Regions from separate parts of the Tepidiforma sp. genome, predicted to be linked through region 3. Evidence: riboswitches for the same ligand, from Rfam matches in the RefSeq annotation. Region 3 holds a riboswitch; each other region holds the start of a gene.
What was found. Region 3 has a riboswitch for cyclic di-AMP ahead of N2041_RS10655 (hypothetical protein). Riboswitches for the same ligand answer to the same signal wherever they lie in the genome.
Positions count from the first base shown of each region.

Region 1: it holds a riboswitch for cyclic di-AMP, as region 3 does, so the genes downstream of both, N2041_RS07680 (hypothetical protein) here and N2041_RS10655 (hypothetical protein) in region 3, are expected to answer to the same signal.
Region 2: it holds a riboswitch for cyclic di-AMP, as region 3 does, so the genes downstream of both, N2041_RS08680 (MFS transporter) here and N2041_RS10655 (hypothetical protein) in region 3, are expected to answer to the same signal.

Region 1 is NZ_JANZZD010000011.1:40,237-43,498, forward strand. It holds gene panB (3-methyl-2-oxobutanoate hydroxymethyltransferase) at 1-683, opposite strand, end outside; gene panD (aspartate 1-decarboxylase) at 721-1,128, opposite strand; gene N2041_RS07680 (hypothetical protein) at 1,425-1,916, opposite strand; cyclic di-AMP (ydaO/yuaA leader) riboswitch at 2,009-2,146, opposite strand; gene cysS (cysteine--tRNA ligase) at 2,229-3,262, opposite strand, start outside.
Region 2 is NZ_JANZZD010000013.1:68,024-71,285, forward strand. It holds gene ileS (isoleucine--tRNA ligase) at 1-1,243, shown strand, start outside; cyclic di-AMP (ydaO/yuaA leader) riboswitch at 1,308-1,443, shown strand; gene N2041_RS08680 (MFS transporter) at 1,430-2,854, shown strand; gene N2041_RS08685 (cation:proton antiporter) at 2,840-3,262, opposite strand, start outside.
Region 3 is NZ_JANZZD010000020.1:10,364-13,625, forward strand. It holds gene N2041_RS10645 (hypothetical protein) at 1-747, shown strand, start outside; gene N2041_RS10650 (GNAT family protein) at 774-1,340, shown strand; cyclic di-AMP (ydaO/yuaA leader) riboswitch at 1,469-1,603, shown strand; gene N2041_RS10655 (hypothetical protein) at 1,694-1,912, shown strand; gene N2041_RS10660 (antibiotic biosynthesis monooxygenase) at 2,052-2,315, shown strand; gene N2041_RS10665 (response regulator transcription factor) at 2,538-3,262, shown strand, end outside.

The DNA of each region.
Region 1 (3,262 bases), on a different contig from region 3:
CGGCGGTCGTCGTAGATGCCGAGCATGTCGTGGAGGACCTGCACCTGGCCGTCGCAGTGGGGCCCGGCGCCGATGCCGATGGTGGGGATGGCGATGCGCTCGGTGACCATGCGGGCGAGCGGCGCGGGGATGGTTTCGAGGACGACGGCGAAGGCGCCGGCTTCTTCGAGGGCGCGGGCGTCGGCGATGAGCTTCGCGGCGGCGGCCGGCGTCTTGCCCTGCACCTTGTGGCCGCCGAACTGGTTGACCGACTGCGGGGTGAGGCCGAGGTGACCCATGACGGGGATGCCGGCGTCGACCATGCGGCGGACCAGCGGGGCGAGCTGGCTGCCGCCTTCGAGCTTGACGGCGGTGGCGCCGCCTTCTTTGAGGAGGCGGCCGGCGTTGCGCATCGCCTCATTCGGGTCGGCCTGGTAGCTCATGAAGGGCATATCGGCGACGACGATGGCTTTTTCGGTGGCGCGGACGACGGCGCGGGTGTGGTAGACGATGTCGTCCATGGTGACGGGGATGGTGGAGTCGTAGCCGAGGACGACGGAGCCGAGGGAGTCGCCGACGAGGATGATGGGGATGCCGGCCTGTTCGACGAGGCGGGCGGTGGGGTAGTCGTAGGCGGTGATCATCGCGAACCGCCGCCCCTGGGCTTTCCATTCTTTGAGTTTGTGGATCGAGAGCCGTCCCATGGCCCGGTGCCCCTCCTTCGCGCGGTGCGCGCGGGAATCAGCCGGCGGCGCTGCCGGCGAGTTCGCGCGGGTTGTGGCTGTAGCCGTCGCCCGCTTCGACACTGGTGATGCGGTTGTGGGCATCGACGAAGACGCGGCGGGGCGCGATGGCCTGCGCCTCGGCGTCGGTGAGGTGCTGGTAGGCGATGATGATGACGATATCGCCGCGGTGGACGAGGTGGGCGGCGGCGCCGTTGACGCAGATTTCGCCGGAGCCGCGTTCGCCGCGGATGGCGTAGGTTTCGAGGCGGGCGCCGTTGGTCACGTCGACGACGTGGACCTGTTCGTAGGGGAGGATGTTGGCGGCCTCCATGAGGTCCGGGTCGATGGTGATGGAGCCCTCGTAATCGAGGTTGGCGCCTGTGACGGTGGCGCGGTGGATTTTGCCGCTCATCATCACGCGCATGGTGCTGTCCCCTCCGGCGTGCCGCCGGCCGTTCAGCAAACGTCCCCGCTTCGGTGCGTGCGAGGCGGGGACGACACGGGGCTTGGCAGGGGGCGCACGGGGCGCTGGTTCCGGCTCAACTTCCCGGTCCGTACCGGCCACGCGGGTCCAGGCGGACGCTCGTTGAACGTGCAGGCGGTTCGTGTAGCAGGCTCGACGTCCTTACGGGGATCGCCGGCGGCATGATCGTTTCGATACGGCGAAGCGTTGTCAAGGGGCGAACCGCGGGAGTTCGCGGTCCGCCCCGCGGGGGCGCGTCAGCCGGCTTCGCCGAGGTCGCGGTGGGTGGTTTCGAAGACGATCTGGGTGAGGCGGTTGTGGTGGCGGGCGAGGGCCATTTCGAGGAGGATGGCCTGCTCGCTGAGCTCGATCATCTTCCAGATGTCGATATCGCCGGGGGCGCTGGCCTCGGCGACGAGCTCGTCGATCTTGCGCGAGAACGCTTCGTGCTCTTCGCGCTGCTGGTCGACGCGGGGCATGAGCCGGGGTTCGAGCATCTCGGCGAGGTTGAGGGGCGAATCGGGGAGCTCGGCGCTCCAGATGTGGTGGCGGATGGCGGCGCGGGCGTCGGTGACGGCCTGGCGGAAGGCGCTCTGCCACGCCTGCGGCTGGTTGGCATGGAAGGGGAGCCGGGCGGCGTGGCGGAGCAGGTCGCGGGCCTCGGCGAGGGGGTCGCGGATGGTGAAGACGGAGCCATCCGCCTGGAGCGGAGCGAAGGTGCCGGAATAGGACGTGGGTGCTGAAGTCATGGCAGAACCTCCTGGCGATGCCGTCGTGGGGCCGCGCCGCGCCTCCGGTGGGAGGGCCGGCGGGCCTGTTCGGATTCCGGGGAGGGCCGGGGCGGTGCCCTCCGAACGCCTGCGGGGTTAGCTGACGGGTTCGGCGTCGGAAGTCGCCTATGCGCCTGCTCGCGCAATACACCCCAGGGAGTGGTTCCCCCGCCCCCGCCGGCTGCGGCGGGGTTCGGCACGAGTCACCGTATCACGGGCGGGGCGCGGCGTGTGCTACGAACTGCCTGTTTCGGCGTTGCAATCGCATAACAATCGGGCCGGCGGGGCGGCTCAGCGCTCGCTCCAGGTGGTGCCGTCGGGGCTGTCCTTGAGGTCGATGCCGAGGTCGGCGAGGCGGTCGCGGATGCGGTCGGCGAGGGCCCACTGCTTCGCGGCGCGCAGCTCGGCGCGGAGTTCGACGAGGAGGTCGATGAAGGGCGCGGCTTCGCGGCGGCGGCCGGCGGGGGCCTGGAGGGTGAGGCCGAGGACGCCGCACAGTTCGCGGAGCACACCCTGGGCGGGGGCGACATCGCCGCCGGCGGCGGCGGCGCGGTTGATCTCGCGGGCGAGTTCGAAGAGGGCGGCGAGGGCGCGCGGCGTGTTGAGGTCGTCGTCCATGGCTTCGATGAAGCGGGCGCGGACGGCTTCGTGGTCGATGCCGGCGGGCTGGCTGCCGCCGGGGGCGAAGGCGGCATGGCGGAGGCGCTCGGCGCCGGCCTTCGCGGCTTCGAGGGCCTCTTCGGAGTAGGTGACGGGGCTGCGGTAGTGGCTGGTGATGACGAAGAGGCGGAGGGCATCGGCGCCGTACCGGTCGAGGGCCTCCTGGATGGAGACCAGGTTGCCGATGGACTTCGACATCTTTTCGCTGCCGAGCTGGAGGAGGGCGTTGTGCATCCAGATGCGGGCGAAGGGGGGCTTGCCGGTGTAGGCCTCGGTCTGGGCGATTTCGTTGGTGTGGTGGGGGAAGATGAGGTCCATCCCGCCGCCGTGGATGTCGATCTGCTCGCCGAGGGTTTCGAGGGCCATGGCGGAGCACTCGATGTGCCAGCCGGGGCGGCCGGGGCCCCACGGGCTTTCCCAGCTCGGCTCGCCGGGCTTGGCAGCCTTCCAGAGGGCGAAATCGAGCGGGTCCTCTTTGTGCTCGGTGGGGTCGACGCGGGCGCCGGCGCGGAGGTCATCGATATCGCGCTTGGCGAGGGCGCCGTACCGCTCGGCGCCGAAGGCCCGGACGCGGTAGTAGACATCGCCGCCAGCAGCGTAGGCGAAGCCCTTCGCGATGAGGCCGTCGATGAAGCGGATGATCTGGGGCATCACCTGGGTGACGC
Region 2 (3,262 bases), on a different contig from region 3:
CTTCAGCGCCGGCCTCGTGGAGGAGGGCCTCCGGCGCTTCCTCCTCACCCTCTGGAACACCTACAGCTTCTTCGTCAGCTACGCCAACATCGACGGCTTCCGGCCCTCCGGCGGCCGGTTCGAACCGGCGGCCGAGATCGACAGGTGGCTGCTGAGCGAGCTGAACGCCCTCGTCGCGAAGGTCACCGCCGAGCTCGAGGAGTACGACCCGACGGACGCCGCCCGCGCCATCGAAGCCTTCGTCGACGACCTTTCGAACTGGTACGTGCGCCGCTCCCGCCGCCGCTTCTGGCGGGGCGCTGCCGAAGGCGACGCCGACAAGCAGAGCGCCTACGAAACGCTCTACGCGGCGCTCGTGACGCTCGCGAAGCTGCTCGCGCCGTTCACCCCGTTCGTCGCCGAGGAGCTCTGGCAGAACCTCGTCCGCTCCGTCGACCCCGCCGCGCCGGAGAGCGTCCACCTCGCCGCATGGCCGGAGGCCGACGCCAGCCGCATCGACGACCGGCTGAACGCCGAGACCCAGCTCATCAAGCGGCTCTGCTCGCTCGGCCGGGCCGCCCGCGCGAAGGCCAGCATCAAGGTCCGCCAGCCTGTCGCCGAAGTCGTCGTGAAGCTGCGCGATGCCGCCGAGGCTGCCGTCGTCGAACGGAACCGCCACCTCGTCCTCGAAGAACTGAACGCGAAGGCGCTCCGCCTCATCGACGACGAGACCGAGGTGGTGGCCTACGACGTGAAGCCGAACCTCCCCGTCCTCGGCCCGAAGCACGGCCAGGCGGTCGGCGCCATCCGGCAGGGGCTCGCCGCGCTCGACCCGGCGGAGGTGGCCGCCGCCGTCCGCCGTGGGCGCGGCCTCACGGTGGCCGGCATCGAGCTCGAGCCCGGCGACATCCTGCTGCAGGCGCAGGACCGGGAGGGCTACGCCGCCGCGCAGGAGGCCGGCTACACCGTCGCCGTGACGACCGCCATCACGCCCGAACTCGCCGACGAGGGGCTCGCCCGCGAAATCGTCCGCCGGCTGCAGGACCTCCGCCGCGAGGCCGGCTTCGAGCTGGCCGACCGCATCCGCGCGTGGGTCGCCGGCGACGCCGAGGTGGAGCGGGTGGTCGCCAGCCACGCCGCCTACATCAGCGGGGAGACGCTAGCCATCGAACTCACCGCCGGCGAGCCGCCGGCCGGCGCCGTCCGCGCCGAGGAAGACCTCGACGGCAGCCGCACGGTCTTCGGCGTCCAGCGCGTGAGCTGAGCGCCCGGCGCGGTCGTTCGCTGCACGTTAACGGTCTGCACACGAAACGCTCACGCGTGCCGTATAGTGTGCGAAGCCGAATCCCCGCGCACGCGGGGAGCGGGGGACCCAACCACTCGGGGTGAATCGCGCGCGAGCGCGTAGGCAACTCCCAATGCCGAACCCGGCAGCTAACCTCGCAGGCTCTTGGGAGAGACGCGGCACCTGAAAGCCCGGTCTCTCGACGAACCCGGCGGCCCGCCTCCCGGCGGCGCCGCCACCGAGATCGTCTCCGGGGGAACACGGGTGTCCGCCGCCGCGCCGTCGCTCCGCTTCGAACGCACGCTCACCTACGCCGCGCGCTTCACCGCGCAAGCGTCCCAGAACATCTGGCTGGCTGCGCTCTTCCTCGTCGCGGGCACCAGTTCGAAGCCCGCGCTCGACCTTTCGAGCCTCTTCATCGCGATGCTCATCCCGTCCATCGTGCTCGGGCTGCCGGGCGGCTCGCTCGCCGACCGGCTCGGGCCGGGGCGGGGCTACGCCGCGGGGGCGCTGCTCCGGCTGCTCCCCGTGGCGGCCGGCATCTGGTGGCTCGATGGCGGCACCAGCGCGTGGGTGCTCGCCTTCCTCTACTCCACCGGTTCGCAGGTCTTCACCCCGGCCGAACTCGCCCTCGTGCGCCCCCTGCAGGATGCGCACGTCGGCCGGGTGCACTCGTGGTTCGCCGCGCTCCAGTACGCGGGGCAGGGCGCTGGCATGCTCGTGCTCGCCCCCGCGCTCTACTTCCTTGGCGGTCCCACGGCCATGGTCATCGGCGCCGCAGTCGGTTTGTCCCTCCTCTTTCTCCTGACCGTGGTGCTGGCCGTGCGTGTCGCTCCGCTGGCGCGGGCGTTTGCCGCTGGCAGCGCCCGCGCCGCGCTCTCCTTCGGCGCGACGATGCGGTTCTTCGGCCGCGAATCGATCGCCCGCTACGCCGTCATCGCCCTCGGCCTCAAGATGGTCGTCTCCAAGGGCATCGTCGTCGCGCTCCCGTTCTACCTCGAGCGCGACCTCGGCCTCGGCTGGGAGGCGATCGCCTACCTGTTCGTGCCGGGCATCCTCGGCGTCCTCGCCGGGCTCTGGTGGTGCAGCCGCGAACTCACCCTCGCCCGCGCCCACGAGGTGCTGCGCCTCTCGCTCCTCGGGCTCGTCGCCGCGCTCGCCGCGCTGGCGGCGCTCGATTACGGCATCACGGCGGTCGCCCAGTACAGCCACATCCCGCCCGTCGCCCGGCTCGAAGCGGAGATGAACACCACCTTCGCGGTCGCCATCCCGGTCGCCTTCCTGCTCGGCGCGTCGCTCTCTGGCCTGCTCATCGCCGGCCGCGTCGCCCTCACCGAGACGGCCCCGCCGGGCCAGCACGGCCGCGTCTTCGCCGTGCAGCTCACCATCACGGAGACGGCGATTTCGCTGCCGCTCCTCGCCCTCGGCATCGGGACCACCTACGCCGGCGCGCGGGTCACGCTCGCAGGGATGGCGCTCCTCGTGGCCGGCTTCCTCCTGCTCGCCGAACTCGACCGCGCCCGCTCGCTGTTCGCCCGGCGGCCGGCGCTCGAACCGGAGGCCGCGCCCTCGCCCTCAGCCGGCGCGTGACCGCATCCGGGCGAGGATCGCCGCGACCGCCGGCTCGCCGACGCGGAACGCCTTCAGCGTGTGGCGGCTCATCTCCAGCGCCAGCTCCAGCTCGCCCAGCACCGCCTCGTCCGCGCCGTGCTCTTCGAGGAACGCCCGCTCGCCTTCGCTGTGCGTCCGCACCACGATGTCGATGGCCGGGTTCGCGCCCCGGGCGAAGGTGACGATCCGCCGCGCGCTCAGCGGGTCCGGGATGGCGACGACGAGCGCCCGCGCGGTGCGGATGCCGGCCCGCTCCAGCAGCACCGGGTTCGAGGCGCTGCCCTGGAAGACCGTCACGCCCTCGCGCCGGAGCGCCGCCACCGTCTCGGCGTCCTGCTCGATGACGACGACGGGGATCGCCTGGTCGCGGATGGCGCGGTGGACGAC
Region 3 (3,262 bases):
GCCGCCCCTCCCGCTGCCGCTGCCGCGTTCGGCGCGGCGATCCTCGCCGGGCTCGCGCTCGCGCTCGCCTTCGGCGCGCACGGCCGCCACGAACTCCTCCGCACCGCCGCATCCGATCCGGTCGCCTACGCCGAAGCCGTCCAGGCGCTCGGGCTCATCCCGCCCGGCGCGCCGGACCGCTACGCCCTCGCCAACGAGGTGCGCGCCCACCGCGAGACGCTCGACGACCTCCGCGCGGCCATCGGCGACGACGCCGACTTCGGCCCCGCCGACATCCGCCTCCTCCTCGGCGCCGATGCCGCGTCCCGCGACGCGTTCGTCGCCTCGCGGCTCGCCGCCGGCGACCTCATCGAAGGCGAGGCTGCCGCCATCCGGGCCGCGCGCTGGCCGCTCCCGTCGCTGCGCCCGCTTCCCGCGGCCAGCGCCGGCGGTGCGCTCGGCCTCCTGCTCGGCTTCGCCGCCCTCGCGGTCTCCGGCACCGTCCTCGAGCGCCGCCCCCGGCCGTGGCTCGCCTTCGCGGCCGCCCTCGCCGCGCCGGCCGTCCTCCTCGCCGCCGCGCCGGCGCTCCGCTTCTTCGGCCCCGGCCCGGCCGATGCCTACGCGCTGCTCGCAGCCTTCGCCCTCGCCGCCGGGCCCGGCGCGGGGCTGCTGGCCGGCCGTGCGAACGACCCCCGCGCGGCCGCGCTCGGCCCGGCCTTCGCCGCGCTCGCGCTCGCCCTCGCCGCCGGCGCCCTCGCCTCGACGTAGCCCGCTGCCGGGTGCATCCTGCCGTCATGGACGAGCCCGCTCCCCCGAGTCCCTTCGAAGGCCGCCTCATCCGGCTCCGCGCCCGCGAGCCGCGCGACGCTGACCAGCTCCACCGCTGGTTCAACGACCCGGAGGTCACCCGCTACCTCAGCCTCCGCTACCCCGTCTCCCACCGGACGGAGGAGGAGTTCCTCGCCGCCCACTCCCGGCCGGCCTACGCGAACGCCAGCTTCGCCATCGAAGCCCTGCTCGACAGCCAGCTCATCGGCGGCGCCGATCTCCGCACGTCCAGCCCCGAGGACCGCTGCGCCGAACTCGGCATCGCCATCGGCGACCGCACCCGCTGGCACGGCGGCTACGGCACCGACGCCGTCGCGACCCTCTGCCGCTTCGGCTTCGAGATGATGAACCTCCACCGCATCGAACTCTGGGTCTTCGCGGAGAACGAGCGCGCCATCCGCCTCTACGAGCGGCTCGGCTTCCAGCGCGAAGGCACCCGGCGGCAGGCGGTGTGGAAATACGGCCGCTGGCACGACCTCCACCTCATGGCGCTCCTCGAAGGCGAGCTGCGCGAACCTCCCGCCGGGGCGTAGGGCGCTTCCCGGACCACCCGGTAAATTTGTGACGAAAAGCGCAAAGACCTATTGACAGCCCCCGGCGCATTGGGTAGCTTGCGCCGAGTGAACGGCGTTCGTCGTCGTTCGCATGCGCGTTCGGTTCAGTGCACCACCTGCCTAGTGCGCCACAGCGGCGCAGCGGGGGACCCATCACCCCGGGGCGAACGCGGCCACCCGGCCGCCAGGGCGCCTTCCGCCCGAGCCCGTCAGCTAACCCCGTCGGCAGTCTGGAAGGCCTGGCGAGCAGGTAGCTCGTTTCGAGGTCTTTTTTTCTGTCCTCGAAGGTCACCATAACGGCTCTTTATCGAAAGGAAGAGGAGGGAATCGTCATGCCAGCTCTGCAGGAAGCACCGCCGAAGTCCTGCCCCAAGTGCCGCGGCTCCATCATCGTCGAGCGCGACTGGCACGGCACCTACGGCAGCTGCATCATGTGCGGCTACGTCCACGAAGTGCTCACCAGCCCGCCCGTCGACCTCGCCGCCGAGGAAGCGGCCCTGCCCCAGCGCCAGCGCCGCCGCCAGCCCTCGCACGGCAAGCTCCGGCTCTGATCCGCGGCCGAACCAGCGCCCTGGAACCGGGACCCCCGCAACCGCGGGGGTCCCGCCTTTTCGTCAGCACCGCCGCGCCCTAGAATTCGCGCTCCGGAGGTAGCAGAGCACACCCATGCCGTACATTCGCCTGTCCATCATGAAGCCCCGCCGCGGCGAAGAAGCCCGCTGCGAAGAACTCCTGCGCAAACTCGATGCCGCCGCTGCCGCCCACGCCGGCTGCCAGGTCCACTACCTGATGCGTCCCCACGACGACAGCGGCGAAATCGCCCGCCTCGCCATCTACGATTCCGAAGAATCCGCCGAGCGCACCGCCAACGACACCCACATCATGGCCCTCCGCTCCGAAATCCATCTGCTCGTCGAGCCCGGCCACACCGAGCGCGCCTTCTTCACCATCTGATGCGGGCCGCGGCCCCCGCAGCGGGGCCGCGGGATTCCCCCGATCTCGCCGCGCGGCGCCCCTCACCACCGGGAGTTCGCCGCCGAGGATCAGGGTTTTCGCCAATACGCCCCCGCGAGGCAGCCCCTAGACTCCTCCCTGTCGCCGGGTTCCCCACACGGGCAACCCCAACGGCACGGCACCTCCCCGCCGCCGCCGGAGACTACCTGAGGAGTTCGACCTGTGAACCAACTGCGCCCCCAGCCACGGACCTTCCCGGCCCGCCCGACGAACGGCCCGGCCCGCGCCGCAGCTCCCATCCGCATCCTCCTCGTCGATGACCACGCCGTCATCCGCCAGGCCCTCCGGATGCTCCTCGAGGCGCAGCCCGAACTCGAAGTCGTCGCCGACGTCGAAAACGGCCGCGAAGCCGTCCAGGCGGTCGAGCGCCTCCAGCCCGACGTCGTCCTCATGGACGTCGTCATGCCCGGCCTCAACGGCCTCGAAGCCACCCGCCAAATCCGCCGCATCGCCCCCGCCACCCGCGTCGTCATGCTCAGCGGCTTCGTCGATGAAGACCAGCTGCTCGATGCCATCCGCTCCGGCGCCTCCGGCTACATCATCAAGAAGTCCGACGTTTCCGAACTCGTCCTCGCCATCCAGACGGTCCACCGCGGCAACAGCTACTTCTCCAGCGCCCTCTCCGAAGGCTTCGACCTCGCCGAAGTCCTCTACCAGGCGAAGCGCTCCGACCAGCGCAACGGCATGGATACCCTCACCAGCCGCGAGCGCGAAGTCCTCCAGCTCATCGCCGAGGGGTACACCAACCAGGGCATCGCCAACGAGCTCTACATTTCCGTCAAGACCGTCGAGGCCCACAAGGCCCACATCATGGCCAAGCTCCACGCCCGCAACCGCACCGACCTCATCCGCTACGCCATCCGCAAGGGCATCGTCCGCCTCGAAAG